Regions from separate parts of the Serratia sp. CoH_122_TC_1 genome, predicted to be linked through region 1. Evidence: predicted binding sites of a transcription regulator. Region 1 holds the regulator's gene; each other region holds the start of a gene.

Region 1 (8,092 bases):
AACGATTTTGTCGCTCAGATCTTTACCGCTCACGATAAAGTGCAGGTTGATATGGGTGAACAGCCGCGGTGCTTCTTCACGTCGTTCAGAAGTCAGCTTGACCTCGCAATCACGCACATCATTACGCCCTTTTTGCAGGATCGACACCACATCGATAGCACTACAGCCCCCTACCGACATCAGCACCATTTCCATCGGGCTGGGCGCTTTGTCGCCCGCATTGCCGTCCATCAACACCTGATGGCCAGACGCGGATTCACCCAGAAACGTTAACCCTTCCACCCACTTAACTCTTGCCTGCATACTGGTCACTCCGGTTAATTTCTTAAAATCAGGGTACGCTTTCGCATAGAAACTGGCAACGGAACCTGATGCTAATCATGCTGAAGCGAGACAACACAAGACACCCGCCTCACTCTGTGCTACAAACAGAGCCGCAATAAATCTTTCCGGGACACTGATTTCAGGGAAACTCCCAGGGAAAGGCTCCTTTACCGGTATGTTAACAGAATGTAGCTTGCAGCTCTCCCGGCAAGTTAATATGCTAGAGCGACAGCGTATATTTATGACACGCCTCAAAATCTGCTGATAGCCACCATTAAAACAACGGCGACAACAGGTTTTACAGGGAACTCTGACCCCTGTGACACAAGGCAGCGATAACAACAGAGGATAACAGCGAATGGTTCTCGGCAAACCGCAAACAGACCCTACTCTCGAATGGTTCCTGTCTCATTGCCATATCCACAAATATCCATCCAAAAGTACGCTGATTCACCAAGGTGAAAAAGCCGAAACGCTTTACTACATCGTCAAAGGCTCCGTCGCGGTGCTGATTAAGGATGAAGAAGGTAAAGAGATGATTTTATCCTACCTTAACCAGGGGGATTTCATCGGCGAGCTTGGATTATTTGAAGAAGGTCAGGAGCGTAGCGCCTGGGTTAGGGCGAAGACCGCCTGTGAAGTGGCTGAAATTTCCTACAAGAAATTCCGCCAGTTAATTCAGGTCAACCCGGACATCCTGATGCGCCTGTCAGCCCAGATGGCAAACCGTCTGCAGATAACATCTGAGAAAGTGGGTAACCTCGCCTTCCTGGACGTTACAGGCCGTATCGCGCAAACACTGCTGAACCTGGCGAAACAACCTGATGCCATGACCCATCCTGATGGTATGCAGATTAAAATTACTCGTCAGGAAATTGGCCAAATCGTCGGTTGTTCACGTGAAACCGTTGGCCGTATTCTGAAAATGCTTGAAGATCAAAACCTGATCTCCGCCCACGGCAAAACCATTGTCGTTTACGGCACGCGTTAATCACTGAAAAAACGGCGCGATGATTCGCGCCGTTTTTTTATGCCCCAAGTCATCATGTGGCGCAGACTGATTTACCACCCGGAAGTCAACTATGCACTGCGGCAAACGCTGGTGCTGTGCCTGCCAGTGTTACTCGGCCTGTTGAGCGGCCAACTGCAATACGGCCTATTATTTTCCCTGGTTCCTGCCTGCTGCAATATTGCCGGGCTAGACACCCCTCACAAACGCTTCTTCAAACGTCTGATCGTCGGTGGCTCTCTATTTGCACTCAGCAGCCTGCTATTACAGCAAGCATTGCTTTGGCACTTGCCGTTGCCGGTGTTGATGCTTGGCCTGGCACTGCTTCTCGGCGTCAGCGGTGAAATAAGTCCGTTACATGCCCGCCTGTTGCCCGCCTCGCTGGTTGCCGCCATTTTCTCCCTCAGTATGGCCGGTACAGTTCCGCTTTGGCACGCACCGCTGCTATACGTCGTGGGTACCGCCTGGTACGGGCTGTTTACCTGGTTTTGGTTCACGCTGTGGAAAGAACAACCGATGCGCGAATCGCTCAATCAGCTCTATTTGGAACTGGCGGACTACTTTGAGGCCAAATATTCGCTGCTGACCCAGCATACCGATCCACAGACCGCATTACCGCCACTGTTGATACGCCAGCAAAAAGTGATGGATCTGATCACCCTGCTGTATCAGCAGCTTAACTTTCTACCGCACGCCAGTAACCTCGAACAAAAGCGCCTACAGCGTACTTTTCAGGTCGCACTGGATCTGCAGGAACACATTACCGTCAGTCTACATCTGCCGGAAGAAGTGCAAAAACTGGTGGAGCAAAGCCAGGCCGAAGCCATCATCCGCCGCAATGCACAGGTGATTGCCGGCCGGCTGCGCACGGTGGCACACGATATTCTCTATCACCAGCATTCTCAGCGTTTCAATATGGACAATGAACTGGCGGCGCTAGAGAAAGTGGCAGCGCAGCACCCGGATAACCCCGTTGGGCAGTTCTGTTACTACCATTTCAGCCGTATTGCTCGTCTGTTACGCACCCAACACCCGCTTTACCGACGCGATCTGATGGCCAATCAAAACCGTTTGCCGTTCTGGCCTGCGCTAGTTAGTTACCTGTCATTTAAATCCAACGCCCTGCGCAATGCGGCACGCCTGGGTGTCACACTCGCTGCCGGCAGTAGCCTCGGGATGATTTTCAACTTACCGAAGCCTTACTGGATACTGTTGACCATCATGCTGGTGAGCCAGAATGGCTACAACGCCACCCGGGTACGTATCCAGCACCGTGCGCTTGGCACCCTGGTTGGGCTCGTACTCGCCGCCGGCCTGCTGCAACTGCAGTTGCCTGAGGCTGAAACGCTGAGCGTAATGCTGGTGATCACCCTGCTGGCCTACTTGGTCTCGCGTAAAAACTACGGGTTGGCAGTGATTGGTTTTACGGTAACGGCGGTCTACACCTTGCAATTACTGGCGCTAAACGGTACCCATTTTCTGGTTCCACGCCTGATCGATACCTTGATCGGTTGTGTGCTGGTGTTTGGCAGCACCATCTGGTTATGGCCACAGTGGCAAAGCGGTTTGCTGCGTAAGAACGCTCACCAAGCGCTGGAGAACGATCAACAGGCATTGCGTTTACTGTTGGAAGAGCAAGAGCCCGATCCCAGTGCGCTGGCCTATGCCCGCATGCAGGTCAATCAGTCACACAATGCGCTTTTCACCTCGCTTAATCAGGCAATGCAGGAGCCGGGGTTTGAATCGAGCTATCTGGCGGATATGCGCCTGTGGGTGACACACAGCCAGTTTATTGTTGAGCATCTTAATGCAATGACCATTCTGGCGCGTGAACACTATATGCTGACGCCAAAGCTGGCGGAGGAGTATCTGCAAACCTGTGAAATCGCGCTGCAAAGCTGTCAGCAGCGCCTGGAATACGACGGGCCGAGCAGCAACGCCATCATGCAGCCGCCGGATCTCCACCCAGAGATGCCGATTACCGAGATGGAACGCCACCTGCGGCGCATTCTGTCGCACCTGAGCGTGATGCACACCATTTCGTCACTGGCCTGGCGCCAGCGTCCGCACCACGGCATCTGGCTGAAGCGTAAATTACGCGATCAATAAGGGCGCCGTAGGGCGCCCTTAGGTTGATGACATAGTGCTCTGTTGTTTTGTGGGAGGGGCGCGCCCCGTCATCCATGCAACGCATTAAGCGTTAATCACATCCTGCACGGCCAACTCAAACAGTGCCATACCCTCGTCAATATCCTGAGTCTCCACCACCAGCGAAGGAGCAAAGCGGATCACATTTGGCCCGGCGTTAAGAATCATCAGCCCACGTGCAGCGGCAGCGGTCAGGAAGTCACGCGCTTTACCCTGATATTGCGGTGTCAGCTCAGCACCAATCAGCAGGCCCATGCCACGAATGTCGCTGAAGATACCGTACTGCTCGCCCACCTTCTTTAACGCCTGCACGTACAAACCATGGCGCAGTTCAATGCCGCTCAGCACCTCTGGCGTATTGATCACGTCCAGTGCGGCTTCTGCCACGGCACAGGCTAGCGGGTTGCCACCGTAGGTGGTGCCATGAGTGCCTACCTGCATTACCGACGCAATGTCTTCGGTGGTCAACATGGCGCTGACCGGGAAACCACCACCGAGAGCTTTGGCTGTGGTAAGAATGTCCGGCGTCACACCATAATGCATGTAAGCGAACAGCTTGCCGCTGCGCCCCATACCGCTTTGTACTTCATCGAATATCAGTAGCGCCTGGTGCTTGTCGCAGAGTTCACGTACGCCTTTGAGGAATTCGGCATTTACCGGGGTAATACCGCCTTCACCCTGAATCGGTTCCATCACTACCGCACAGGTGTGGTCATCCATCACGGCTTTTACCGCAGCCAGATCGTTGAACGGCACGTGCACGATATCCGCAGGCTTCGGCCCAAAGCCGTCAGAATACTTGGCCTGCCCACCCACTGAGACCGTGAAGAGCGTACGGCCGTGAAACGCGTTATAAAACGCGATGATTTTGGTTTTGTATGGACTATGCCGGGTAATCGCGTAATGGCGTGCCAGTTTGAAGGCCGCCTCATTGGCTTCCGCACCGGAGTTGGCGAAAAACACCCGATCGGCAAACGTGGCCTGGATCAATTTGGTGGCCAAGCGCAGCGCCGGTTCGTTCGTGAAGACGTTGCTGGTATGCCACAGGGTTTCACCCTGCTCTTTCAGCGCCGCCACCAGCGCCGGGTGGCAATGCCCCAACGCCGTCACCGCGATGCCACCGGAGAAATCGATGTACTCTTTCCCCTGTTGATCCCATACACGGCTGCCTTTACCGCGTACCGGCACGAACTGAGCAGGTGCATAAACAGGCAGGATAACCTGATCAAAGGTACTGCGGCTTACTGCGGATTTTTCGGTCATTATTGGGTCCACCCTAGGGGTTCTTCAGCGTAATCTTGATGAACAAGTGAAAATATAATCACAAAATATGCATAAAAAACCAATGAAGGGCAAACGCAAATCACCTTCCCGGCGAAAAAAAAGCTAACGGTTTAACTTTTAAGGAAATTATCCAGCAGTTGGTGCCCCTGTTCGCTGAGAATGCTCTCAGGATGGAACTGCACCCCTTCCAGCGCCAGCTGGCGGTGGCGAATGCCCATGATCTCATCGTGCACACCGTCGCGCTCACTCCAGGCCGTCACGTCAAAACAGTCCGGCAGCGTCGCGGCTTCAAGCACCAACGAGTGATAACGGGTCACCGTCAGCGGATTGTGCAACCCGTGAAAAACACCAGAATCAAAATGGCGGATCGCCGAGGTTTTGCCGTGCATGACTTCTCGTGCCCGCACCACCTTAGCGCCAAAGGCCTGCCCCAGCGCCTGATGGCCCAGACAAACACCGAGGATCGGCAATTTACCGGCAAAATGACGGATGGCATCCAGCGAAATGCCGGCTTCGTTCGGCGTGCAGGGGCCGGGAGAAATCACTAAACGCTGCGGCGCCAGCCTTTCGATGTCGGCCAGTTGCAGCTCATCGTTGCGCTTTACCACCACCTCGGCGCCCAATTCGCAGAAGTACTGGTAAAGGTTATAGGTAAAAGAGTCGTAGTTATCGATCAACAGCAGCATAGTCTTTCCAACGGGCATCATCGTAGGGGGCAAATACCTTGCCCCGATTTACACGGGCGCAGTATACAACGCCCCTACAATACCGCCGCTACCGATAATTTCAGCTTACTTTTTGCGACCGCCCATAATCGAGCCCAGTACACCGCGCAAGATCTGACGGCCCAGATCGCGTGCCATGCTTTTGGCCGCAGTCTGGACAATGCCATCATGCTTGCCGCCGCGCGGGCCGGTAGAACCAAACAAGATTTCATTCAGCCCCCCCATCAAGCCGCCACCCGCCTGCTGTTGTGCCTGAGGTTGCTGTGCAGACTGGCCTGCTTGCGGGGTGCCGACGGTAGAAAACCCCTGAGCCGACAGCTTTTCATAGGCCGACTCACGGTCAACCATATCTTCGTAACGCCCATACAACGGCGACTTATTGATCGCACTGTTGAGCCCTTCCGCCCCCAGCATCCCCATTTTGGATTCCGGCGCGATCACCATCGCCCGCTCCACCACATTAGGACGCCCTTTTTCGTCGAGGAAAGAGACCAACGCCTCGCCAACGCCCAGCTCAGCGATCGCCGTTTCGGCATCAAAGGCCGGGTTGGCACGCATGGTTTGTGCCGCGGCCTTCACGGCTTTCTGATCGCGTGGCGTAAAGGCCCGCAACGCATGCTGCACGCGGTTGCCCAACTGCCCCAGCACGCTGTCCGGGATATCCAGCGGGTTCTGGGTCACAAAGTAAATTCCGACACCTTTGGAGCGGATCAAACGCACAACCTGTTCGATTTTGGTCAGCAAGGCCGCCGGCGCATCGTTGAACAACAGATGCGCTTCATCGAAGAAGAACACCAGCTTTGGCTGTTCTGGATCGCCCACTTCTGGCAGGTGTTCGAATAGCTCGGCCAGGAGCCACAGCAGGAACACCGAATACAGCTTCGGCTGATTAATCAGCTTATCTGCCGCCAGCAGGTTGATAATACCCTGCCCATTGGCATCAGTTTTCATCAGGTCATTGATGTCCAGCATCGGTTCGCCGAAGAACATATTGGCACCCTGTTCTTCCAGCGTCAGCAACCCGCGCTGGATCGCACCTACCGAAGCGGAAGAGATATTGCCGTATTGAGTCTGGAACTGTTTGGCGTTGTCCCCCACATACTGCACCATCGCGCGCAGATCTTTCATATCCAGCAGCAGCAACGCATTATCGTCAGCAATTTTGAATACCAACTGCAGTACACCGCTTTGTACGTCGTTCAGATCCAGTAAGCGGGCCAGCAGTAACGGCCCCAGATCAGACACGGTGGCGCGGATCGGGTGGCCCTTTTCACCGTAGATGTCCCATGGAATGATGGTGCAAGCTTGCGGCTGCCAGTCAGTGACGCCTATTGCCGCCAAACGCGCCTGCAATTTCTCCGAGGGCACGGCTGCGGTGCCAATCCCTGAGAGATCGCCCTTTACGTCCGACAAAAACACCGGCACGCCAATACGTGAAAACTGTTCAGCCATTTTTTGCAGCGTCACGGTTTTACCCGTCCCGGTCGCACCGGTGATCAGACCATGGCGGTTCGCCAACGCGGGCAAAATAACCAAATCTTGTACCGGTTTCCCGTCTTTCATCGCTTTGGCAATAATCCGTGCTTCACTCATTTTCGTTTCCTTGGGCGCTCTGACACGGCGCAAAAAGCGCCTGTTGATGTCAATAAAGCTATAAGCGCGGCGTAACCCCGTCAAGGACAAACAAAAAGGGCGTCATCAAGACGCCCACAAAGCCAATATTTTCAGAATCTACCTAGCCCCGCAGCCCCAATTCTTCCTTCAGGGTTTTCAGGTAGCGGCGGCTGACCGGCACCGGCTCCCCTACCGGCATGATCATTTCTGCCGCACCACTGTCATCGAACCGAATTTCACGCACCTGCTCCAGGTTGACCAAATACTGACGATGGCAACGAACCAACGGCGTTCGGAGTTCCAACGTCCGTAGCGTCAGCTCGGTGAAACACTCCATGCCGTCATTACGTACAACAAACACCCCACTCAATCGTGAACGGACAGCCACCACCTCATCAAAACGCAGTAGATAAATACGGCTGTGGCCCGCGCAGGGAATGTATTTCAAGTCACCGGCGCTTTCATCCAACACGGCCATATTTTGTTGCCCGCGATGCTGTTGCAAACGCTGCAACGTTTTGCTCAACCGCTTGGGTTCCGCCGGTTTCAACAGGTAATCAAAGGCGTGTTCTTCGAAAGCCCGCACCGCATATTCATCATAAGCGGTCAGAAACACGATATGCGGCATGCGGTTGGGATCGAGCATGCCGACCATCTCCAACCCGGTGATTCGCGGCATCTGTATATCCAGAAAAACAACGTCAGGCTGCAGCCGATGGATGCCGCTGATGGCTTCTATTGCGTTAGCACATTCACCAACAATGCTGATCCCCTCTTCTGCTTCCAGTAAATGCCGCAGGTTATCGCGCGCAGAAGGCTCATCATCGACAATCAGTACGTTTAACATCAGGCTGCCCTCGCCAAGGGTACATTGAGCGTAATACGGGTGAATAATTGCGGCTCACAGGCCACCTGCACGCCATAGCCATCGCCGTAGCGTACACGAATACGCTTATCCACCAGGTTCATTCCCAGCCCGCTGTTATTT
Region 2 (8,092 bases), on a different contig from region 1:
GCCCTCATCATCACTTAACATCAATCCATTATTTGGAGATGTGAGCGATCAGATCCAGAACCTTGTTGGAATAGCCAGTTTCGTTGTCGTACCAAGAAACCAGTTTCACGAAGGTGTCGCTCAGTGCGATACCGGCTTTGGCATCGAATACGGAAGTCAGAGTTTCACCGTTGAAATCGGTAGAAACTACTTCGTCTTCGGTGTAACCCAGAACGCCTTTCAGCTCGCCTTCAGAAGCCGCTTTGATAGCAGCACAGATTTCTTTGTAAGACGCTGGTTTTGCCAGACGAGCAGTCAGGTCAACCACAGACACGTTCGGAGTTGGAACGCGGAACGCCATACCGGTCAGTTTGCCGTTCAGTTCTGGGATAACTTTACCTACAGCTTTAGCTGCACCGGTAGAAGAAGGGATGATGTTCTGGGATGCGCCGCGGCCGCCGCGCCAGTCTTTGTGAGACGGGCCATCAACAGTTTTCTGAGTTGCGGTAGTTGCATGCACAGTGGTCATCAGCGCTTCAACGATGCCGAACTTGTCGTTGATAACTTTAGCCAGTGGTGCCAGGCAGTTGGTGGTACAAGAAGCGTTAGAAACGATTTCCTGACCTGCATAGGATTTGTGGTTCACACCCATAACGAACATTGGGGTGTCGTCTTTGGATGGGCCAGTCAGAACAACTTTCTTAGCGCCTGCAGCGATGTGTTTACGTGCAGTTTCGTCAGTCAGGAACAGGCCAGTTGCTTCAGCAACGACGTCAACGTTGACTTCGTTCCACTTCAGGTTAGCCGGATCTCTTTCTGAGGTACAACGGATGGTTTTGCCGTTAACAACCAGGTGGCCGTCTTTAACTTCTACAGTGCCGTTGAAGCGGCCGTGAGTAGAGTCATATTTCAGCATGTAAGCCATGTACTCTGCGTCTAACAGGTCGTTGATTGCAACGATTTCGATGTCAGAACGTTCTTGAGCAGCACGAAAAACAATGCGACCGATACGGCCAAAACCGTTGATACCTACTTTGATAGTCATATATTCCACCAGCTATTTGTTAGTGAATAAAAGGTTGCTTGTAAAATTACAAAAACCTTACCAAGCGTCAAGCGGAATCGTGTCAATTCTTGCTGCAAATCAAACCTGAGACGTTGGTTTGAGTGCTTATTGCACATTCCGTTTGCGTTCGGCCTCATCCGTTATATGGGGTCAAACCGCCAAGTATAAAGTCAGTCCGTTTAAGATGTGTGATCGGCATCACATATTGCCGTGACATGGCCTTTATGGCCTACAGTTTAGGCCAAAAATCGCTGCAGTGTTGTTAATTTTTTGTTATTATTACTCATTGTTTTCGTTGACATTATCCACATTCAGAGAATCGCACAAATGGCTAAAGAGACAACCCCTGACCATCCGGGCACGGAACTGAATGAAATCCAACGTTATGTGACGCAAGAGCGTGGTACCGAGGCTCCGTATTCCGGTAAATTACTGCACAACAAACGCGAGGGCGTGTACCATTGTCTGTGCTGTAACCAACCGCTGTTCTACTCCGACAGCAAGTATGACTCCGGTTGTGGCTGGCCAAGCTTCTATGAGCCAGTATCTGACGATGCTATTCGTTATCTTGATGATAATACGCACAATATGCACCGTGTTGAAATTCGCTGTGGTCACTGCGACGCACATTTAGGGCATGTTTTCCCGGATGGCCCGCAACCGACCGGCGAGCGTTTTTGCGTTAATTCCGCGTCGCTGAGCTTTACTGACGGCGAGAACGGCGAAAAAACGGCAGGCTAACGATTATTCCGTTAGAAAAATCGATTCAGCTAATTATTCTTCCACGAGTGAGGAAATGCTCTGATGGACGTGAAAGACCTGATTGCCGCCATGACGCCGGAAATCTATCAACGCCTGGTATTGGCTGTTGAGTTAGGTAAATGGCCGGATGGCGTCGCGTTGACCCCGGAACAAAAAGAAAATAGCCTGCAGGCGGTGATGCTGTGGCAGTCATTGCACAATACGGATCCTCAGCATATGAGCATCGGCACTGATGGCCAGATAGTGATGAAGAGTAAGCAAGAACTGAAACAGCAGTTCATTGCTGAACCGCTGGTGAAGTTAAAACCACAGTGAATCTGACGACGGGGCGATGCTGCCATCGCCCCGTTGATTTAGCGTTTCCCGTTGTTAATCCCCAGTGATTCCGCCAATTGATGCGCCAACCGGTTATTGTCATCCGCGCCGTATTCCCAGAACATGGCGCCACCGAGTCCTTTGCTTTTGATGTAGTCCGCTTTGAGCTCAACCGAGCGTGGGTTCTCATACGAAATGGCAAACAGCGGCTTGCCTTCGGCAGATTTCATCGTCAGATAAGGTACCTGAGCGTCGCTGTCCCAATGGGCGGTGAAGCGCCGCTGCGGATCGTTTAACAGTTTGCTGACGATATCGTTGTATTTAAAGTAACTGTCCTTGGTGAGGTCCAATCCCATGGATTTGAACACGGCAGTTTCACGTGCAGTGAAATAGGGCTGGGTGACAGGGTTTTTAGCTGCGTCTGGTTTGTCCCAATCTATACCCGGTTCGGTCGCCCGTTTTGGCACCCGGCCATAGAAACCAATCCCCAGGTTTAATTGCGCGGGCTTCAACCCTGCTGCCAAATAGTTATCCACGACAAAATTGGCGCTGTAACGATCGGCAGCCGCGACGGTTGGCCACTGTTTGGAATCATACAGGTTGGCGTTGAAGTATTGAGTGCCGTACGCCATGTCATAGGTCATCAGGTTGATATAGTCGAGATAGGGTGCAATGCCCTTAACATCGACCCACTCCTGTGGGCTTTTCACATTGGCGCCGACGGCGATGGTCAGCAATTTGCCGTTATCCAGCGCCTTACGCAGCTCCCCTAACAACAGGGTAAAATTAGCGCGATCCGCCGGCTGGCTTTCGACCAGTCCCCAGGCACCGTTAACCGGGTATTCCCAGTCGAGATCGATGCCGTCCAGTTGGTACTGTTTAATGACCTGTTGCACCGAACGGATAAAAACGGCGCGGCTTTCAGGTGTTGCTGCGGCACCGGAGAACCCGCGAGCGCCCCAGCCACCAACGGACAGCAGCACTTTCAGTTCAGGGTTTTGCTTACGCAGAACGGGCAGCAATTGCAGATCGGCCATCACCTTGGGTGACAGATAAATTTGGTGCAGACGAGCAGGGTCTTTTAGTGCCGGATGGGTTTCCTGCTTCTCGTCGTTATAGATCAGGCCGAAAGAGTAATTGAGGTGGGTGATTTGTGTGACGTCCAGCTTATTGATATCGCCGCCAGGGCCGGCGGTAACGTCACCCCCACCGTTGAAATAACCAACGGACAGATAAGAGGCCGCGTGAGCCATGCTGGTTCCAGCCATACCAAGCTGTACCGCTACCAGTAAAGGCAGCAGTTTACGGGTTAAAGCCATGTAATCTCCTTTGGTCGACAAGGCCGACCGAAACCGCCTGAGGCGGTAACATAAAGCCGGGCTCAAAGGGCCCCGGATGCGTATAACTCATTGATGCAATGCATCAGTGGTCATAACAGCAAATGCGCTGGATACGAACAAGATGTAATCACATGAGAATGGTTGGAATGTGAGCGGTGTCGAGGTTTCTAGCGGAGTGGAGATGGGCGTGTTTCACGCCCGTTTATATCATTGTGCAATAAACTGTGACAGTGTCACGATTTGAGCGCCAGCCTGTTGCATGGCCTGAAGGGCTTTCTGGCTGTCGTCTGGCTGCAAATTGACACCGCGGCAACCGTCGATAATTACCGATGTTTGATACCCCAGCGCTAATGCATCCAGTACGCTAAATTTCACACAGTAGTCAGTTGCTAATCCCATGATGGCAAGGTGAGTGACATTCTGTGCTTTCAACCACGCGTCCAGTTCAGTGTGTGAACGGTGGCCGTTGTCGAAAAAAGCACTGTAGCTGTCGATATCTGTACTTTGGCCTTTACGGAACACGGCGTTGATGCGCTGTTGCTCTAGCTGTGGGTGAAACTCGGCACCCTGGCTTTGCTGCACGCAGTGCACCGGCCACCAGACCTGAGGTAAACCGTCAAGCTCACCCAGGGTTCCCACCTCTGCATTGGCGTTGACCGCGAAGCTACGATGATTGGCGGGGTGCCAATCCTGGCTGGCGACTACCGGCTCACCGCGTGCGCTACAGGCCGTCATGGCCTGATTGGCGACCGCGAGCACGGCATCGCCTTCTGTCACCGCCAGTGCGCCACCGGGACAAAAGTCGTTTTGCAAATCAATAAGCAACAGGGCTGTTTTCATTTCTACTCCGTGGTGCGGAATGGTTAACCACTAATGCTCAGCTCACCACGCAGATCCTGCTGCATCTGGCTGCGGATTTGTTCCGGTGTTAGTGGTTGGCTCAGCAGATAATGCAGTTTGGTCAAGGCGGCCTCAACGGTCATGTCGAATCCACTGATGACCCCGGCATGGGCCAAGGCATTACCGGTGGCATAACCTTCCATGTTTACCCGCCCGGAGATGCACTGCGTCAGATTCACTACCACGATGCCGCGTTCAGACGCATCGCGCAGCTCATCAACCAACTCTGCTTTTTGTGGTGCGTTACCCACGCCGTAAGAGCGAAGTATCAATGCCTTCACCGGTTGCAGCAGGAAGTTGCGCACTACGGCGCCGGAAATCCCTGGGTAAATCGTCACTACGCCGATCGGCTGGGGTGTGATGTCGTGTACTTTGAGGTCACCGTTGCAGGCCGGGCTATCGATGCCGTTTTGGCGACGAATATGGATACCGGCTTCCAATAATGGCGGCAGGTTGGGCGAGGCAAAGGCATCGAAACCGTCTGCATGTGCTTTGGTCGTGCGGTTGCCCCGAAAGAGCTTGTTGTTGAAGAACAAGCTGACTTCATTTACCGGGTGGTTAGCCGCCAGATAAAGCGCGTTCAAAAGATTGGTTTGGCCATCTGAACGCAGTTCCGCCAGCGGGATTTGGGAGCCGGTCACAATCACCGGCTTGGCCAGGTTTTCCAACATGAACGACAGGGCCGATGCGGTGAAGGCCATGGTGTCGGTGCCGTGCAGGATGACGAAGCCATCATAACGGTCGTAATTCATTTTGATGTCATCGGCGATATGCTGCCAGTCTTCAGGCGTCATATCGGAGGAGTCTATCAGCGGCGCGTATTCATGAATGGTGAAGTCCGGCATTTCAGGCCGGTGGAATTCTGGCATCAGGGCCAGTTGGCGCTGTAGGTGGCCGGAAACCGGGATGTAGCCATGTTCAGAACGTTGCATGCCGATGGTGCCACCGGTGTAGGCGACGTAAATCGATTTCTTTTGCATAGTCTTGGTTTTAACAGAAATTAGATGGGCTGAATTATAGGGGGATAAGCGCAGAAAAAAAGCCCAGCGGGTGCCGGGCTGAGGATTAATTTGTTAGCGGACTTCTCCGCAGGTCAAACAGATAGCATAGCGATTTTGCGGATCGTTCAGATTATTGAACAAACCTGGTTGTTCTTTGACCGCCATGGCGACTGACGCCAGCGGGGCGGGTAGCATTGACTGGATAGCCGCCGGCAGCATGGCGTGAATAGACACACCAAACTGGCTGAGGACCATATCGGTCAGGCTTGGGGTATCAACAAACCAGTTAAGCTGCCACTGTTTCAATTGCGCCAACTCGGCGGCTTTCTTCACTGCGTCGTCGAAGTCGCCCAACTGATCGACCAGGCCATTGGCCTTGGCATCGCTGCCCAGCCACACGTGACCCTGAGCAATCTGATCAACCTGCTGCGGTGTCATTTTGCGGGACTTGGCGACCAGATCGATAAAGTTTTGATAACCTTTTTCGATGTTCAATTGCATCATCTGCGAGAACTCAGGCGGCAGCGCCTTGGTGACGGCCAGATCGGCCAGCGGGGAGGTTGCCACGCCGTCGGTATGTACGCCGATACTGTCCAACGTCTGCTCGTAGGTGTTAATCACCCCGAAGATGCCAATGGAGCCGGTGAGGGTGCTCGGACTGGCGATGATGTAGTCCGCCGGTGTAGAGACCCAATAGCCGCCTGAGGCTGCCATGCCGCCCATGGAGACCACGACAGGTTTGCCAGCGGCACGCACAGCAGCCAATTCGGAACGAATAACTTCAGACGCACTGACACTGCCACCTGGGCTATTGACGCGGAAAATCACGGCTTTGATTGCCGGATCCAGTCGTGCCTGACGCAGTTCTGCGGCGGTGGTATCGCCCCCAACGGAGCCCGGGGTTTGTGGGCCATCCATGATTGCGCCATTGGCAAAGATCACGGCAATTTTGCCGCCCTGATCTGGCGTAGGCTTCGGCTGATAGTCATAGATGCTGGTGGCGTTGAAATCATTCGCCTGTTTGTCCCAACCGAAGGTCTTGATCAGTTGATTTTCGATGACGGTTCGTGATGCCAGTTCATCAACCAGTTTGTTGTCCAGCGCATACTTGGCGGTGTCCCCCCCGGCAGCCTGCAATCCACTTAATACGCCCGCAGCGCCTGGGAACAGCTGTTGCGCCGTGATCTGACGGTTAGCCGCTACTGTCTCCAGATAGTTTTGCCATAGGCCACCAATCCACCGGCTGTCAGCTTCTCGAGCTGCCGGTGACATGTCATCACGGATCAAAGGCTCAACGGCGGATTTATACGTCCCAACGCGGAAGATGTTGGTTGTGACCTTGAGTTTTTCCAGCAACGACTTGTAGTAAAGGTTGTTGGTTGCAAAACCGTGCAGATCGACCGCACCCTGCGGCGACAGGTAAACTTTGTTGGCGTAGCTGGCCAGATAATATTGTGTCTGGTTATAGCTGTCACCGATGGCAAAGATCGGTTTGCCGCTGTCACGGAACTCACGCAGCGCTTTGCCAATGTACTGCAGCGAAGGCTGATCGGCGCCGGCAAAGTCATTCAACTGCAATACCATGCCGGTAATGTTTTTATCGTCTTTGGCTTTACGGATGCTATCAACCACGTCAAACAGGGAGTTTTCCTGCAGGCGGTTGCTTGAGGCGCCCAGCAGTTCGCGGCCCCATTGGCGCACTTTATTGTTCATTGAGGGTTGGTCAACGACCACGCCGCTCAGATCCACCAGTAATGCCCCGCGAGTAGGGACTGTTGACGTGGTTGAGCTTTGGAACGACAAATAAATGCCCACCCCCACCAAGATCAGTAACACCAGGAACAGATTGAGGATAAGTTCCCTGATAAAGTTCAGCAGACGCCATGTCCACCTAAAAACGCCGGCAATGATTTGCCACAATGTGCGCATGTGCTCTCCAACAAGAGTCGAGAATGTTCCGCTATCCTAATGAGCGGGCGAGGAAATGTCAGCTTTAAATCGTGGGTCACAGAGGGGAATGCCGAGACTGTCACTCGCCGTTTAGCTATGTTAACGTGATCGTAATGAAAATTGTTATCAGGAGTTTACGATGGATGCACTGGATCTTTTACTGAATCGCCGTTCTGCGTCGCGCCTTGCGGCCCCTGCGCCTGCCGGTGAGGTTCGTCAGAATATCATCAACGCGGGCCTGCGGGCGCCTGACCACGGTGCTTTGCAACCCTGGCGTTTTGTGATGATCGAAGACCAGGGGCTGGAGCGCTTTAGCCAATTGTTACAAGCTGCTGCAAAACAGGATGAAATGGATGATGCGGCCATAGAGAAAGCGACTAAGGCGCCGTTCCGCGCTCCTCTGATCATTACCGTGGTAGCGCATTGTACCGAAGAAACCAAGGTTCCGCGTTGGGAGCAGGTTGTCTCCGCCGGTTGTGCGGTCCAGGCTATGCAAATGGCCGCATTGGCCCAAGGTTTTAACGGGATCTGGCGCACCGGTGCCTGGACTGAACATCCTTTGGTTCGTGACGCCTTTGGTTGCCGCGAACAGGACGAAATTGTCGGTTTCCTGTATTTAGGCACTCCTCAGCTAAAAGCGTCCACCAAAGTGGTCGCCCCAGACAGCACCCCGTTCGTCAGCTATTTCTGAGCCCCGTACGGACTGCGGAAAAAATGCACTAAATCCCGCCATTCTGTGTTGTTTCTGAGCAGGCTGTTCGGTTATCGACAACCTGCTC
Region 3 (8,092 bases), on a different contig from region 1:
GGCAACAAATTTGACGACGGTTCGGATGTCAATGCAGACGCCGTGAAGTGGTCGTTTGAACGCCTGATGAAAATTGGCCAGGGGCCGTCCGAAGCCTTCCCGAAAGACATGCAGGTCACGGTGGTGGATCCGCTCACCGTGCGCTTTACCTTGAAAACCCCGTTTGCGCCGTTCCTGTACACCTTAGCCAACGACGGGGCCGGTATTGTTAACCCGGCTATCGCCAAGGCCAATCCGGCCGATGAAGGTAAAGCCTGGCTGTCGAGTCACAGTGCCGGTTCGGGCCCGTACAAGCTGGATCGTTGGCAGAAAGGACAACAACTGGTGCTGGTGCCGAACCCGCATTACAACGGGACAAAACCGGCGTTTAAGCGTGTGACGGTCAAAATCATCGGTGAAAGCGCAACCCGCCGTTTGCAACTGACACGTGGCGATCTGGACATTGCCGAGTCACTGCCGATCGACCAGCTCACTGCATTAAAGAGCGAAAACAAGGTGGCGGTAAATGAATATCCGTCGTTGCGGGTGACCTATTTATACCTCAACAACGGCAAAGCACCGCTGAACCAGGTGGATCTGCGCCGGGCCATTTCTTACGCGGTGGATTATCAAGGCATGGTGAAAGGGATCCTCGGCGGTAACGGCAAACAAATGCGTGGCCCGATCCCGGAAGGCATGTGGGGTTACGATGCCAGCGCGCAGCAGTACAGCCAAGATGCCGATAAAGCCAAAGCAGCGCTGGCGGCGGTGAAGGATAAACCCGCGTCGCTGAACTTCCTGTATTCGGTCAGCGATCCCAACTGGGAGGCGATTGCGCTTTCGGTACAGGCCAGTCTGGCGACCGTGGGCATCAACGTCAAGCTGGAGAAATTGGCTAACGCCACCATGCGCGATCGCATCGGTCAGGGCAATTACGACATCGCAATTGGCAACTGGAGCCCGGACTTTGCCGACCCCTACATGTTCATGAACTACTGGTTCGAGTCCGACAAGAAAGGGCTACCCGGCAACCGCGCGTTCTACAGTGATCCGCAGGTCGATGCGCTGCTGAAGAAAGCGGTATCGGTGTCCGATCAACAGGTGCGCACTGCTGACTATCAGGCCGCGCAGAAAATCGTCATTGACCAGGCGGCCTACGTCTATCTGTTCCAGAAAAACTATCAGGTAGCGATGAACAAAGATGTGAAGGGCTTTGTATATAACCCGATGCTGGAGCAGGTATTCAACGTTGGGCAGATGAGCAAGTAAGTTGTTTGGGTGCTTCAGACAGCTAACAAAGCCAGTTATTAGGGAGAGCGTGCCGAAGGGGTCGTAACGGCCTTGGCCGTCGACCCATTTGCCGGGAGCAAATGGGAACGACGTCGAGTCGGCCCGTAGGGTGGGACACACGGATGTGTCCCATAATGGCCCCTCGGTGCGCCAGGCCCGAGTATCTCTGGTTTGAAGACAATATTGCTATCCAACTCGGGCAGCCGTTTGGCTGCCCATGCACCATGGGAAACCACTATGAACGTTTGGAGCCTTATCCGTCAGCGCTGCTGGGGACTGGTGCTGGTGATGTTCGGGGTGTGCGTGATCACCTTTACCATCTCACACCTGATCCCCGGCGATCCGGCGCGGCTGTTGGCCGGTGACCGGGCCAGCGAGGAGATTGTCCAGCATATTCGCCAACAGCTGGGCCTGGATCAGCCGCTATATGTGCAATTCGGTCGCTACGTGCTGGATTTGCTGCACGGCGATCTGGGGACATCTATCCGCACCGGGCGACCGGTGCTAGAGGATTTACGCGCTTTCTTTCCCGCGACGTTAGAGTTGGCTTTTTGCGCGTTGGTATTGGCGATCGCGTTGGGCGTTCCACTCGGGGTTGTGTCGGCGGTTTACCGTAATAAATGGCCCGACCATCTGGTACGGCTATTGTCGGTGACCGGCATCTCTACCCCGGCTTTCTGGCTGGGGCTGGGCGTGATCATTTTGTTTTATGGACAACTCAATCTGTTACCCGGCGGTGGTCGGTTAGACGACTGGTTAGATCCACCCACGCATATCACCGGATTCTATCTGCTTGATTCACTTCTGACCGGCAATGGTGAAGCGTTCTGGAACAGTCTGCGGCATCTGATTTTGCCGGCACTCACCCTGGCGTTTGTTCACCTCGGCGTGGTGGCGCGGCAAATCCGCTCGGCAATGCTTGAACAGTTGGGGGAAGACTACATCCGTACCGCGCGGGCCAATGGCCTCTCACACTGGCGTGTGGTGCTGGGCCATGCGTTGCCCAATGCGTTAATCCCTTCGGTGACGGTGTTGGGGCTGGCGCTGGGGGATTTGCTGTACGGTGCGGTGCTGACTGAAACGGTATTTGCCTGGCCAGGTATGGGGGCTTACGTCGTGGACTCCATTCAGGCATTGGACTTCCCGGCGGTGATGGGCTTTGCCGTCGTGGTGTCTTTTGCCTATGTAATGGTGAATTTGATCGTCGATCTGCTCTATCTGTGGATCGACCCGAGAATGGGGCGCGAGGGATAATGACGATGATTCAAATCGAACAACCGCCCGTGGCGGAGGCAGCACTGCGTTTTGTCAGCCTGCGTCGTGCCTGGTACCGGGTACGCCGCAGCCCGCTTACGCTGTTGGGTGCTGCCATCATGATTGCCGTGCTGTTTCTGATGCTGTTTTCACCGTGGTTGGCACCGCATAACCCAGACGCTATCGATCTTACCGCCCGGTTATTGCCGCCTTCGGCAGCGCATTGGTTCGGCACCGACGAAGTGGGCCGAGACCTGTTCAGCCGGGTGCTGGTCGGCAGCCGTCAGTCGGTGGCCGCCGGATTGGCGGTGGTGGTGCTGGCGGGCGGAATTGGCTCGCTGCTCGGCTGTTTCTCCGGCGTGATGGGCGGTACGGTGGATGCGTTGATCATGCGCTGCATGGACATCATGCTGTCAGTGCCCTCGCTGGTGCTCACGATGGCATTGGCGGCAGCGCTGGGGCCCAGCCTGTTCAACGCCATGCTGGCGATTGCCGTGGTACGCATTCCATTCTACGTCCGATTGGCACGAGGGCAGACGTTGACGCTTCGCCATCAGGCCTATATGCAAGCGGCACGTACCTTTGGTGCCTCACGCTGGCACCTGATCGGTTGGCATGTCCTTCGCAACGTGATGCCGCCGCTGGTGGTGCAGGCATCGTTGGATATTGGCACCGCGATTCTGATGGCCGCCACGCTGGGTTTTATCGGGCTGGGTGCGCAGCAGCCGACCGCCGAGTGGGGGGCGATGGTGGCCAACGGCCGGAACTATGTCCTCGACCAGTGGTGGTATTCGGCGTTTCCCGGAACGGCGATCTTGATCACCGCCACGGGGTTCAATCTCTTCGGCGATGGTCTGCGTGACCTGCTTGATCCTAAATCCCGGGGGCGTTAATGAGCGAAACTACGGTGTTATCCATTGATGAGTTGCAGTTGGAATTCCCGGTTTACGGCGGCAGTATCAAAGCGCTCAACCGGGTATCGCTGCAGGTCAAGGCTGGCGAAATTGTGGGCGTGGTTGGCGAGTCCGGCTCCGGCAAGTCGGTGACGGCGATGATGACGCTGCGTCTGTTGGCTGAAGACGGCTACAGCGTTACCGGCGGTTCTCTGGAGATGTTGGGCACTGACGTGCTTAACGCCAGCGAGCGGCAAATGCGCCAACTGCGCGGCGCACGGGTGTCGATGATTTTTCAGGAGCCGATGAGTGCGCTAAACCCTACGCGCAAAATTGGTCGGCAAATGTGTGAAGTGATCCGCCTGCATCAGCAGCTATCCCCGCAGGCGGCACGAGACAAGGCCGCCCAACTGCTGCGTGAGATGCAAATTGCCGACGCGGAACGGGTGATGGAGCGCTATCCGTTTGAGTTGTCCGGCGGCATGCGCCAACGGGTGTTGATCGCCATGGCGTTTTCTTGCGAACCGGAACTGATTATCGCCGATGAACCGACGACCGCACTGGACGTCACGGTACAGCGGCAGGTACTGCGTTTGCTGCAACAAAAAGCGCGCGCCAGCGGTACGGCAGTGCTGTTTATCACTCATGATATGGCCGTGGTTTCGCAGCTGTGTGACCGGGTGTACGTGATGTATGCCGGGCACGTGATAGAAAGTGGTACCACGGGAAATGTGATAGAAAATCCCCGTCATCCCTACTCGATCGGGTTGTTGTTAGCGGCACCGGAACGTGCCGAGCCACGCAGTCTGTTACGTGCCATTCCTGGCACGGTGCCCAATCTTGGTGCCTTGCCGCCAGGGTGTGCTTTCAGTAATCGCTGTAGCCACGCTGACGCTCAGTGCCTGCAAACGCCACGGCTGGTGCCATTAGCCTCTGAACCGGCCCAACACGTGGCCTGCTGGCATCCGCAGTCTATTGATTTGGAGGCGCGAAATGAACGTTGAAGCACTACTGGAGTTGCGCGATGTGCGCCTGCGTTTTCCTGCCAGTTATAACTGGCGTGGCAAACCACAAGAGTATGTGCATGCGCTCAATGGGCTGGATCTCAACATCATGCGTGGCGAAACGTTGGGTATCGTCGGTGAGTCCGGCTGCGGCAAAAGCACGTTAGCGCAGTTGCTGATGGGATTGTTAAAACCGAGCAGTGGCGAACTGGTACGTGCTCGCAACGCGGGTTCTTGGTTTGGCAGCGGTATGCAAATGGTATTTCAGGATCCGCAGTCGTCGCTCGATCCACGCTTGCCAGTGTGGCGCATTATCACTGAGCCGGTGTACGTGCAGCAGCATAACAGTGTGGCACAGCGGCGAGCACTGGCAACGGAGCTGGCACAGCAGGTTGGCCTGCGGCCGGAGGCGATCGACCGATTGCCGCATGAGTTTTCCGGTGGCCAGCGCCAGCGCATCTCCATTGCACGTGCGCTGTCTTCGCAACCGGATATCATCGTGCTGGATGAACCGACCTCTGCGTTGGATATTTCGGTACAGGCGCAGATCCTCAATTTACTGGTGGAATTGCAGCGCGAACGCAATCTGACGTACGTGCTGATTTCGCACAACGTTTCGGTGATCCAGCATATGAGTGACCGGGTGGCCGTGATGTATCTGGGGCAAATCGTCGAACTGGGGCCGACCGCACAGGTACTGCGCCAGCCGCAGCACCCCTATACGCGGCTGCTGCTGGATTCTGTGCCGCGGGCAGGCCGCTCACTGAGTGACAGTGCGATTGAAGACCGTAAGGGCGAACTGCCGGGCAACCGCCAATTACCGCCAGGCTGTTTTTTCCGCGAGAGATGCCCGTATGCGGGGGAAGGGTGCCAACTGCCACAAAGTTTACGGGTGAATTTAGGGGGATCGGCGGTGCGTTGCCACAAGGTGGCATGATGCATGACATTCACAGCGTTCCCTTTTTAAATTCAGGGGCGCTGTGAATATAGGGGTGTTGAACAGTGGCTCAGGGTGAAACGCAATCAGTTATTGGTTTCTTCATTCAAGATGTAATAAGACACTGGAACAGTTTCCATCTTATTGGCTTTGTCGGTCGTCATCTTCCTTGCCAATGCAGTATCGAGATTAATAAGTTGGCGGCCATCTTCATTGAACAGCATTTTACTTATTTCTTCATCATTATACGTGGTGCATTGTTTATATACGTTACGGAACAACGCATTGTAACCGTCGGAGAACTGCTTGATTTGCGCTATTTCGTTAGGCTTCAGATAGTCTTGCTTGATGTTTGACGCAGCCGCAGGATGCAGCATAAAGCTGGCGGCGGGCATGGAGAGTCTTTCTTTACCGGCACAATAGAACAGGGTTGCCGCTGAACCGACAAACGCCGAGTTAACCGTGGTAATGGGGACTGGCGAGCTCTTGACCGCTTCATAAGCCATGTAACCGCTGGCCATATCACCGCCGCCGCTATTGATATACAAATACAGGTGTTTTAACGCGGGGTAGCTGGCGTTAATTTCATCGATGGAGGCAATGAGTTCGGTGACACTTTTTTCCGTGACATCGCCGACATACAGGATTTTGGCGGATTCAACGTTATTGTTTTTTACATTGCTCTTTTTGACGACGGATACGGTCGCAAAAGAGGCCGTCGAAAATACCGTGGCGCAGAAAAGTGTTATTATTTTAAAGGTGTTTCTATGCATTTGAATATTCCTTATTCAATAAAGTGGTGCGCTATTGTAAAACGAGTCGATGAACCGTTTTGGAATGAATCAGGTTGGTTTAGCGTTTATTTACCCCTACGAACAACGCGGAAAGAATATAACATCGAGGCTGGAGCCGATATTCCCGGCAGGTAAAGCGCGTCGCACTCTACCTGCCGGGGCGATTTCAGGGCATGGGCCAGTCGACAGGCGTGTTGCTCACCACGTCGACATACATATCCCACGCGTTTGACCAAAATTGCACAAATCCTTCCTGGCTGACGCTGATGCCCATCAGGCCCATAACGAACCAACAGGTGGTGAATAGCCCCAGGCTGCTGAACATAAATGCCATACCGTTACGGCTAGTCTTACGGCACACGACATTTAGCTGGCTGGCCAAAAACATCATAACAGCGCTCAGTAACTCCCAGCGCATCATAATAAAACCTGTGGCTATGGTACTCATCGAACATGATCCTTGGTGGAAAAGCCGCACCCGGCGGTGCGTCGGGAAATCAGTGCGGGCAAGGGTAAATTAGTGTGATCTTCGTCACATTGTAGCATCGCTGCAAATCACTGCTCAATCCCTGAACGGGGGAAAATCGGCATTTGGTAACATTCAAACATGCTGAAACATTTATGCCATTTCATTAGCAACCTTTTCGTGGGGACCGTTAGCCAATAACGCTATGCTTGCCGACTTTTCACTGCCCTGATTTATCTTGGGAAAATGTGACGTCAGACAGGTAACTTGCCACGTATGGCACTATTAAAAGATAAAATCCGTGACCATTCCGCTGAGGAAATGCTGTTTATCCGCCGTGCTGGCGTGGCGATGGTGTTGGTTGTCGCCTGTTTTGGCATTTTGATTGTTAACCTGTACCGTCTGCAGGTTAAACAGCATGCCTTTTACCAAACGCGGTCCAACCAAAACGACATTAAAATGGTGCCAATTGCACCCAGCCGAGGGCTGATATTCGACCGCAATGGCATTCCTTTGGTGCGCAACATTACGCTGTACCAGATCCAGATTACCCCCAGCAAAATCGACAATATGGCTGCGCTTTTGCAGGCGTTGACGCCGATTGTCGATCTGACCCCCGAAGATATCACTGCTTTTCGCGATGAAATGCATCACAACGGCCGCTATAAACCGGTGACGCTGAAAACGGGTCTGACAGAAACCGAGGTGGCACGTTTTGCGGTAAATCAGTATCGCTTTGACGGCGTGACCATTGATACCTATCAGCAGCGGGAATATCCCTATGGGGCAGAATTAGCCCATGTCGTGGGTTACGTCTCGAAAATCAATGACGGTGATTTAAAGCGGCTGGATAAAGCCGGTCTGAGCGAGAACTATGCCGCCGACCACAATATCGGTAAGCAGGGCATCGAGGCTTACTACGAGTCCGAATTGCATGGCACGACCGGTTATCAAGAAGTGGAGGTGGACAACCATGGTCGCGTGATACGCCTGCTGAAGGAACAACCGCCACAGGCCGGTAAAAATATCTATCTGACGCTGGACCTGTCTCTACAACAGTACATTGAGTCGGTATTGAAGGGGCAGCGTGCGGCGGTGGTGGTTGAGGACCCGCGCGATGGTGGCATTTTGGCCATGGTTTCCAGCCCCAGTTACGATCCCAATCCTTTTGTGAAAGGCATCAGCTATAAAGCTTATAAAACACTGCTGACCAACCCCGACTTACCGCTGATTAACCGCGTCACGCAGGGGCTGTATCCACCGGCCTCCACCGTGAAGCCTTACATGGCGACGTCGGCGCTGTTTGCCGGTGTGATTACCCCCAATACCACTTTCTTCGGCGCGCCGACCTGGACATTGCCAGGCACCGAACGCCGTTACCGTGATTGGCTAAAGAGCGGCCACGGCATGTTGAATGTGACCAAGGCCATTGAAGAATCTGCCGATACCTTCTTCTATCAGGTGGCGTACGAAAT
Region 4 (8,092 bases), on a different contig from region 1:
GGGTTGATTGCTGGCATTAATAATGATTGCCTTGTTCTTCATGCCTGAATTAATGCACCTGACCACTTCACTGGCCATAATAGTGCCCTGGTAAATTTCTTCACCGGTCGGGTCTCCATTGCGCAGACCGTAGCCCATAATAGTTTTACGAATGCGCACACCAATCTTGGGTTCCAGCTGCTTAATCATGGTATCGATGGCGCCTTGAAAACCGGGTGAGTATTCTTTGGTATAACCCTCGGAACACAAAATAATGACGCTGTTTTGCTGTTCCAACCGCTGAGTTATTTTTTCTGCCAGCTGATTTAAGGCATATTGGCATTCCGGGATAAGGGCAAAGTCCGCATTGGACTTGATCGCCGATTGCAGTGTCAATTCCCCGCAATAACCGCCCAGCAGCTCTATCATAAACACCCGCCCAGGCAGGGCACGCCCGGTGTTCCTCAGTTTGGCGACTTCTTTTATCACCTGTTCGCAGGCAGTAGAAAAACCAATGCTGTAATGACTGCCGAAAACGTCATTGTCGATAGTCATCCCTACGCCGAAACAGTTAACGCCAAACTCGCTGAGTGTATTCAAAAACTGCAGCGATCCATCGCCACCGGCCATAATAAGCACGTCTATGTGCAAAGCCTTAAGCTGCTTATGAATGGTTTCATATTCGTCAGCAGCCAATTTCTTGGCCGTACGGCCGGAAGACATTATTGGCATCGATGAAATCGAGAAGTCAACCAAGTCACGCTGGGCAATAGGATGATGCTGGTTGGCCAATAATCCGGGTATGCCGCCGTCAAACAGAATAATATCGGCCTGCGCTAGCCTTGCGACCTGAAAAATAAAACTATTGATACCTGTCACATCGCCGCCGCTTATTACTACACCAATTTTCATATATCCGTCCCCAGCCTGTTCTGTGGAACTCATTGTCATTTTTGGCATCGGTAAAATTTGCAATGGATATCACAAAACAATCACAAATATTTTTGTCATTAGGCTTGACAGGTAGAGTGAGGGGGATGGTTTTGAGAGGGAGGTCTCATTTGTATTTGGCGCTTTTAGCGAGTGCGTGATTACTATTAATTAAGAATCAATGCGTTATGTTTGTTTTTCTCTAAAGCGGTTTATTTCATCATCAACGACGATGCAGCAAAAAATAAGTTTAATGAAATGTGATAACTCTCGCATTTTTATCCGACGCGCAGAGAATAACGCGAATAAATACGTGGCGAGCCTGAATAACCACGTATTTATTAAGTCCTTTAAGGGTGGCGTTTATTCATGCTCTTATCACCGTCAATCCGGCCTGTTCCAACGGACCTGTCAGTGCAGCGTCGGTTGAACGTTCGACGATAACGCTTTGCGCCAGCGTGATATCGCCAATGGCATATTGTGAGGCGGCATTGAGTTTAGCCGCAGAAGCCAACACGACGGTTTCTGCCGCTCGTGCCGCCAACGCGCGTTTTATATAGGCTTCTTCAAGATCGCCGGTGCTCAAGCCCGCGGTGGGGTGTACGCCGGTCACACCCATAAAGTAGATGTCAGCGCGGATATGCGACATCGCCTCCACGGCCGCGGCTCCCACGCTGACGATCGAATGTTTGTACAGCCGCCCGCCGATCAGTATCACCTCAACCTTGGGGTGTTCGACCAGGCCAACGGCCACGCTGGGACTGTGGGTGACAATGGTGGCCTCCAGCGTGGGGGGCAGTTGCTTCACCAATTCGGCGGAGGTGGTGCCGCCATCCAGGATCACGACTTGCCCGGGGGATATCATCGCTGCGGCTGCTTTGGCAATGGCCCGTTTGGCGGCAGACTCCTGCCCATTCCTTTCGGCAAAGGGGGCAATGGCCGGGGAAACAGGCAGTGCGCCGCCATGTACCCGTTGCAGCAAACCTTCGCTGTCCAATTCACGCAGATCGCGTCGTAGCGTGTCTTCAGATAGCCCAAACATCTCGCTGAGCTGTTTGGCCAGCACCTGTCCGTCTTGGGCCAGTTTTTCCAGAATGATTTTTTTACGTTGGCTGGTGAGCATGGTTTTTCCCGTTAAATTTGCACTGCACGAAATATCTTGATCATACACGAAAGTGCACGATAGTATCAATTTCCTTTCCTGGTTGTGGAGTTAACCAACATGACTGCTACCCAAGATCGGGTTCGTATTGTCGAAACCCGAGTGCTGTCCGACGACTGGTATCTGCTGAAAAAAACCACCTTCGATTTTTTACGACGTGATGGCGTATGGCAAAGACAGAGCCGTGAAACCTACGATCGCGGTGACGGTGCGACCATTTTGCTGTTTAACCGGCAAGCGCAAACCGTGGTGTTAACACGCCAGTTCCGTTTTCCGGTGTTCGTCAACGGCCATGATGGGATGTTGATCGAAGCCGCTGCCGGTCTGCTGGACAATGCGTCACCGGAAGAACGCATCCGTGCCGAAGCAGAAGAGGAAACCGGCTATTTCGTGCAACACGTGCAGAAGGTCTTCGAGGCTTATATGAGCCCCGGTTCGGTCACTGAGAAATTACATTTCTTTGTCGGTGAATACCACGCAAACAGCCGAGTCAGTGACGGGGGGGGCGTGGAAGCCGAAGGCGAGGATCTTGAAGTGCTGGAACTGCCGTTAACGGAAGCGTTGCAGGCCATTCGGCAGGGGATAATCGTTGATGCCAAAACCATCATGCTATTGCAGTTCGTTGCTCTACATCACACGTTGGATAATACACGATGAAGTCTCAACTGATTTTGATTGCCGGTCCTTATCGTAGCGGCACGGAGGGCGAACCGCAGCGAATTGCCGCGAATTTGCAGCGGTTGGAACAAGCAGCGCTTGCGGTCTACCAGCGTGGTCACGTGCCAGTGATCGGTGAGTGGTTGGCATTACCCTTGGCCGCAGCGGCCGGTTCCACGCAGCATGGTGACGCTATTTGCGAAGAATATCTGTATCCGGTGGCCCACCGGCTGATTGCCCAGTGCCAGGCCATTTACCGCATCGAAGGCGCCTCAGCGGGTGCGGATAACGACGTGCGCCTGGCAAATGAGCGGGGATTGCCGGTGTATTACCGTTTGGACAATATCCCGCAGTTGGCGCAGTAAGTAGGAGAAAAGGCAGGCTTATACCTGATGCTGGTCACGTAAGGTGATTTTTAGCGAGCTCACCGTTCTTTTCGGTCGATAAACAAACAACGCACTATGCAGCTCATGCGCCTCGACCGAGCAAGGGACCCAAGGCGGGGTCCCTTGCAACCCGCGCCTTTGCCCACTCAGACGGTTGGCTGAGCCAACGGCTCTCACTTCATCACGCCGCATCACGGCCGGCTACGACAGGCGTCCCTGCCTGTCTCGCCTGAAACCGCCGTCCATGGCGGTTTCGCCTATGCGTTGTTCTTGCGTTCGACGTCTTCAAGGGCGCCCAAGACCCTGCTTATCTCATCATGTTCACGGCCTTGGGTCACTGAGCCTACAGAGGCCGAATAAAAAAATGCCAATCGGACCTTACCGATCGACATTTGGCTTATACCTGCCTTCCGATCGGTCAGATCATGCCTCGTCCAACACAAACGTGAGCCCATCGATCAACTTGTCCATTCCGGCCTCGACCTTACTGCGCGGACAGCCAACGTTTAAGCGCAGGAAACCACGGCCTTCCTCACCGTAGGTGAAACCGGGCATGATGGCGACCTTCTCGCGCTCAATCAGTACCTGTTGCAACTGACGATCGTCAATGCCCAATGGCCGCAGATCGATCCAGGCCAGATAGGTCGCCTGTGGCGGTTGCCACCCCAGTGCAGGGAATGCCTGATTCAACCGTTCGGCAACGTAGGTCAGGTTATCCTGCAGGTAATCGCGCAATGCGTCCAACCAGGGTTCGCCGTGGCGATAAGCGGCAACATGCGCCGCCACGGCTAACACCGCGGGTGAAGACAATCCATCGCGAGCTTTTAACTGTTGCGTGTAAGCGTCGCGTGCAGCGTCCTCACTGATAAAACCGTAGGCGCCGGTCAATGCCGGTATATTGAAGGTTTTGGAACCCGACGTCAGCAAGGCCCAGGGTGTGGTGGCAACCTGGCTCCATGGCGTATGGCGCTGTTCTCCCCATACCATATCCATATGGATCTCATCGCTGATCACGCGCACACCGTGGCGTTCACACAGCTCGGCCATCTGTTGCAGTTCCTCTACGCGCCACACTTTTCCGGTAGGGTTATGCGGGCTGCACAGCAACAAAACTTTGGTTTGCGGCCGTGCCAACAAGGCTTCTAGGTGTGCCATGTCACACCGCCAATCATTGCCGTCCTTATGCAGGGGACAGGCCAGCAGTTGGCGCTGATTGCCGAGGATCACTTTGTAAAAAGCGTCATAAGCGGGGGTATGGGTGACCACGCATTCACCCGGTGCTGACCACTGGCGGATCAATTGCGCCACCATGTAAATCACCGATGGCCCATAGACCGCCATGCGGGTGTCAATGGCGGTATTAAACCGCTGTTGATACCAGTGGCGTACTGCACCAAGGAAATCCTCATGCTGCCAGCGGCTGTAGCCAAGTACGCCATGCTGCAGGCGCTGTTGCAGCGCCTCGATAATGCAGGGGGCAGTGGCAAAATCCATATCGGAGATGGTGAACGGCAGGAGATCATCGCGGCCAAAACGGTCGGCGATGTAATCCCATTGCGTGCACCATGTGCCGTGCCGGTCAACCGGGGTAGAAAAATCAAACATGTGATGCTCCCTGCAAGGGTGCAGCAGGTTGTGCTGCAGCTATCAGTGAGTCTAATTCATCTTTCACTGATTGCACCTGTGGCCCGATCACCACCTGCAGATTGTGCTCGTTAAGGTGCACCACACCAATGGCGCGATTGGCTTTTAACGCGGCGTCATCCACTTTGCTCATGTCGTCAACCGACAGGCGCAAGCGGGTGATGCAGTTATCCAGTGAAATAATATTCTCACTGCCACCCAGCGCCGCCAGGATAGCCGGCACGTTATAGCCTGATTTGCCGACCGCGCCGACAGGTGCGCTCTGGCTGCCGGCAGACTCGCTCTCACGGCCCGGCGTCTTGATGTTAAAGCGCTGAATGGAGAAGCGGAAAATGGCGTAATAGGCGGCGAACCAAATGGCGGCGACGATCGGCACCAGATACCACTTGGTGGCGGTGCCGTGCAGGATGCCGAAGACGACAAAGTCGATAATATTGCCGTCAGTATTGCCGATGGTTACCCCCAGCAGTGCCATTACGGTAAAGCCCAGCCCGGTGAGAATGGCGTGGATGAGATACAGGAAAGGCGCGACAAACAGGAACAAGAACTCGATCGGTTCAGTCGTACCGCCGACTACGCAGGCCACCACACCAGAAATCAGCAGCCCTTTAATTTTATGGCGGTTTTCAGGTTTGGCACAGTGGTACATCGCCAGTGCCGCGCCTGGTAGCCCGCCGAGGAAGGCCGGCATTTTGCCTTGTGACAGGAAGCGCGTCGCGCTTTCGGCAAAGCCGGTCGTGGTTGGGCAGGACAGCTGTGCCTGGAAGATTGTCAGTGCGCCGCTAACGGTATGACCGCAGACATCCAGCGTGCCGCCTGCTTCGGTAAAGCGGATCAGCGCCACCAGAATATGATGCAGCCCAAATGGCAACAGCAGCCGCTCGCCAGTGCCGAAGATCATCGGTCCAAAAGCGCCGGCCCCGTTAATCACCCAGCCCAGGCCGTTGATACCCGCGGCAAACCACGGCCAGATCAACGGAATAATCAGCCCACACAGGCCCAGCACAACGGTCGTGACGATTGGCACAAAGCGAGTGCCTCCGAAGAACGCCAGCGCATCCGGCAAGCGAATGGTATTGAAGCGCTCATGCAACAGATAAACGATAATCCCGACGATCACTGCGCCCAGGATCCCGGTATCGATCGACTGAATGCCGAGGATGTTCTGGATATTGTTGGCTTTCAACACTAACGGATCGGTCGTAGGCAAAATACCGGTCGTGGTCAGGTAGAAGTTGGTAGCCAGGTTCAATACGGCGAACCCGACAAAACCGGAGAAGGCGGCGACGCCCTTGTTTTCACGCGCCATGCCCAATGGAATAGCAATGGCGAACATCACGGGCAGGAAGCTGAAGGCAAAAGAGCCGATCTTGCTCATCCAGGTGAACAGTAACTGGAAGGCAGGATGGCCAATAAACGGCAGTAGGGTGATGACATCACGGCTACTCAGCGAACTGCCGATCCCCAGCATGATGCCACAGAACGACAGCAAGGCGACGGGCAGCATGAATGTCTTGCCCAGACTTTGGAAAAACTCCCAAAGCGTTATTTTTTGTTTTTTAGATGCTGGCATAACCGACGGCTCCTGGCGAAAAAATGTGCAAAAGTGGTGTGTGCCCTGTTAGGTAAAAATAAGATAAAACGTTTTACCTAGCAAAAATGCGCCGCTAATCACAATTCCAGCGTGCGCTTTGCGGCGACAATGCTGATGCCAGTAAAACGTTTTACTGGCCAAACAGATTCGGTATACCATTTGCTTCAAGAGACATATTCCGTTGTCTTTCACGTCATTGCTCAGTCGTGTGAAAGGAAATGGGGACAGAATGCCCAGGATCGGGCTCGCAGAGGTTACGACCATCAAAAAGATCACCATTACCGATGTCGCCCAGCAGGCCGGAGTCTCTGTGACCACGGTTTCGCTGGTGCTGAGTGGCAAAGGGCGTATTTCACCCACCACCGTGGCGCGGGTGAGTCAGGCGATTGAACGCTTGGGCTATGTGCGTAACCGCCAGGCTGCGACCTTGCGTGGCGGAGAGTCGGGGGTGATTGGACTGATCCTGCGCGATATCTGCGAGCCGTTTTATGCGGAAATGACGGCGGGGCTGAGCGAGGTGCTGGAAGCGCATGGCAAAGTGCTGTTTCTGACCCAAAGCGGCCGCGACGGCAAGGGGCTAATGCGGTGTTTTGATACGTTGCTGGAACACGGGGTTGACGGCATTGTGCTGGCGGGGGGCGTCCGTCTGGCCGAAGGGTTGAAGGAAAAAGCGGCAGAACAGGGGGTGCCACTGGTCTGTGCAGCACGCTCTAATGGGCTCGAAGGGGTTGATGTGGTGCGGCCCGACAATATGCAAGCGGCTAAAATAGCCACCGAATTCTTAATCAAACGTGGGCACAGCCAAATCGCTTACCTGGGGGGTGAGAGCAGTTCTCTGACGCGTGCCGAACGGCTCGGGGGATTTTGTTCCACGCTGGTACAGTATGGCCTGCCTTTCCGCTCCGATTGGATTATTGAGTGTGACTGCCATCAGCGTGCGGCGGCGGAAGCGGCTGAACATTTGCTGCGGCAACACCCGAATATCAGCGCACTGGTTTGCCACAAGGCATCGGTCGCGTTGGGGGCCTACTTTGGTATCGTGCGCAGTGGGCGCAGTATCGGCTCGGAAGGGGTCGACACCTACTACGGCCAGCAGGTGGCGTTGATTGGCTTTGGCGATGTGCCCGAAGCCGAACTGACCGAACCGCCGTTGACACTGGTTTCCAGCTCGGCACGTGAAGTGGGCCGCAGTGCCGCTTCACGCTTGCTACAACGGATTACAGATGCCGGGCTGCCGCCGCAAAACGTCATCCTGCCACCGATGCTGATCAAACGCGGCTCGGCCTGATCTCAATTCTGCTCATCGCTGGCCTGTTGCAATAGCCAACTCACAAACATTTTCATCGCTGGCGTCATATCGCGTGATTTCAGGTGGGTGAGCCAATACCCGCCTAAATTCGCTTCGGCGGTGAAAGGGCGTTGCAGAATGCCTTCCCGGAGCTCGCGGGTAAACATACACGCCGGGGCTAACGCCACGCCGCTGCTGTGAATTGCACCTTCCACCATCAGCCGAGACGAGTCAAACACCGGGCCGTTAATGCGCCAGGGGGGGATCCCTGCTGCGGTGAACCAGCATTCCCATTCGTCTTTGCGGTAACTGCGCATCAGCCGCTCGTTTTGCAGATCTTGCGGTGTGTGCAGCCGTTCCGCGACGTCGGGCGGACACAACACGGTCAGTGGCGCGTCAAACAATTTAACGTTATGGGTTGCTGGCCATCGGCCCTCGCCAAAACGAATAGC

What was found. Region 1 encodes CRP, which controls carbon source genes, mostly activating them, when cyclic AMP is high. Its sites were predicted from a motif close to ATGTGANNNNNNTCACAT; they were not measured.
Region 2: a site for CRP is predicted at 1,232-1,249, ahead of msrB (peptide-methionine (R)-S-oxide reductase MsrB). Genes of this name have one in related genera too.
Region 3: a site for CRP is predicted at 6,672-6,689, ahead of AC2FC2_RS04940 (YjcB family protein). Genes of this name have one in related genera too.
Region 4: a site for CRP is predicted at 1,168-1,185, ahead of AC2FC2_RS05345 (6-phosphofructokinase). Genes of this name have one in related genera too.

The regions. Positions count from the first base shown of each region.
Region 1 is NZ_JBXWLA010000013.1:20,868-28,959, forward strand. Features, by position in the region: gene AC2FC2_RS17085 (OsmC family protein) at 1-303, opposite strand, end outside; gene crp (cAMP-activated global transcriptional regulator CRP) at 683-1,315, shown strand; gene AC2FC2_RS17095 (YccS/YhfK family putative transporter) at 1,370-3,442, shown strand; gene argD (bifunctional acetylornithine/succinyldiaminopimelate transaminase) at 3,527-4,744, opposite strand; gene AC2FC2_RS17105 (aminodeoxychorismate synthase component II) at 4,876-5,451, opposite strand; gene AC2FC2_RS17110 (helicase HerA-like domain-containing protein) at 5,557-7,083, opposite strand; gene btsR (two-component system response regulator BtsR) at 7,226-7,951, opposite strand; gene AC2FC2_RS17120 (sensor histidine kinase) at 7,951-8,092, opposite strand, start outside.
Region 2 is NZ_JBXWLA010000025.1:45,938-54,029, forward strand. Features, by position in the region: gene gapA (glyceraldehyde-3-phosphate dehydrogenase) at 29-1,024, opposite strand; gene msrB (peptide-methionine (R)-S-oxide reductase MsrB) at 1,373-1,786, shown strand; gene AC2FC2_RS24735 (YeaC family protein) at 1,850-2,122, shown strand; gene chiD (chitinase ChiD) at 2,161-3,441, opposite strand; gene pncA (bifunctional nicotinamidase/pyrazinamidase) at 3,670-4,302, opposite strand; gene ansA (asparaginase) at 4,326-5,342, opposite strand; gene sppA (signal peptide peptidase SppA) at 5,436-7,292, opposite strand; gene AC2FC2_RS24760 (NAD(P)H nitroreductase) at 7,453-8,004, shown strand.
Region 3 is NZ_JBXWLA010000003.1:118,574-126,665, reverse strand. Features, by position in the region: gene AC2FC2_RS04970 (ABC transporter substrate-binding protein) at 1-1,248, shown strand, start outside; gene AC2FC2_RS04965 (ABC transporter permease) at 1,507-2,523, shown strand; gene ddpC (D,D-dipeptide ABC transporter permease) at 2,529-3,416, shown strand; gene AC2FC2_RS04955 (ABC transporter ATP-binding protein) at 3,416-4,420, shown strand; gene AC2FC2_RS04950 (oligopeptide/dipeptide ABC transporter ATP-binding protein) at 4,410-5,357, shown strand; gene AC2FC2_RS04945 (ATP-dependent Clp protease proteolytic subunit) at 5,444-6,130, opposite strand; gene AC2FC2_RS04940 (YjcB family protein) at 6,318-6,599, opposite strand; gene mrdA (penicillin-binding protein 2) at 6,894-8,092, shown strand, end outside.
Region 4 is NZ_JBXWLA010000003.1:202,255-210,346, reverse strand. Features, by position in the region: gene AC2FC2_RS05345 (6-phosphofructokinase) at 1-891, opposite strand, end outside; gene AC2FC2_RS05340 (DeoR/GlpR family DNA-binding transcription regulator) at 1,277-2,032, opposite strand; gene AC2FC2_RS05335 (NUDIX hydrolase) at 2,132-2,728, shown strand; gene AC2FC2_RS05330 (NUDIX hydrolase) at 2,725-3,093, shown strand; gene AC2FC2_RS05325 (MalY/PatB family protein) at 3,538-4,719, opposite strand; gene malX (maltose/glucose-specific PTS transporter subunit IIBC) at 4,712-6,331, opposite strand; gene AC2FC2_RS05315 (Mal regulon transcriptional regulator MalI) at 6,582-7,640, shown strand; gene AC2FC2_RS05310 (LysR substrate-binding domain-containing protein) at 7,643-8,092, opposite strand, start outside.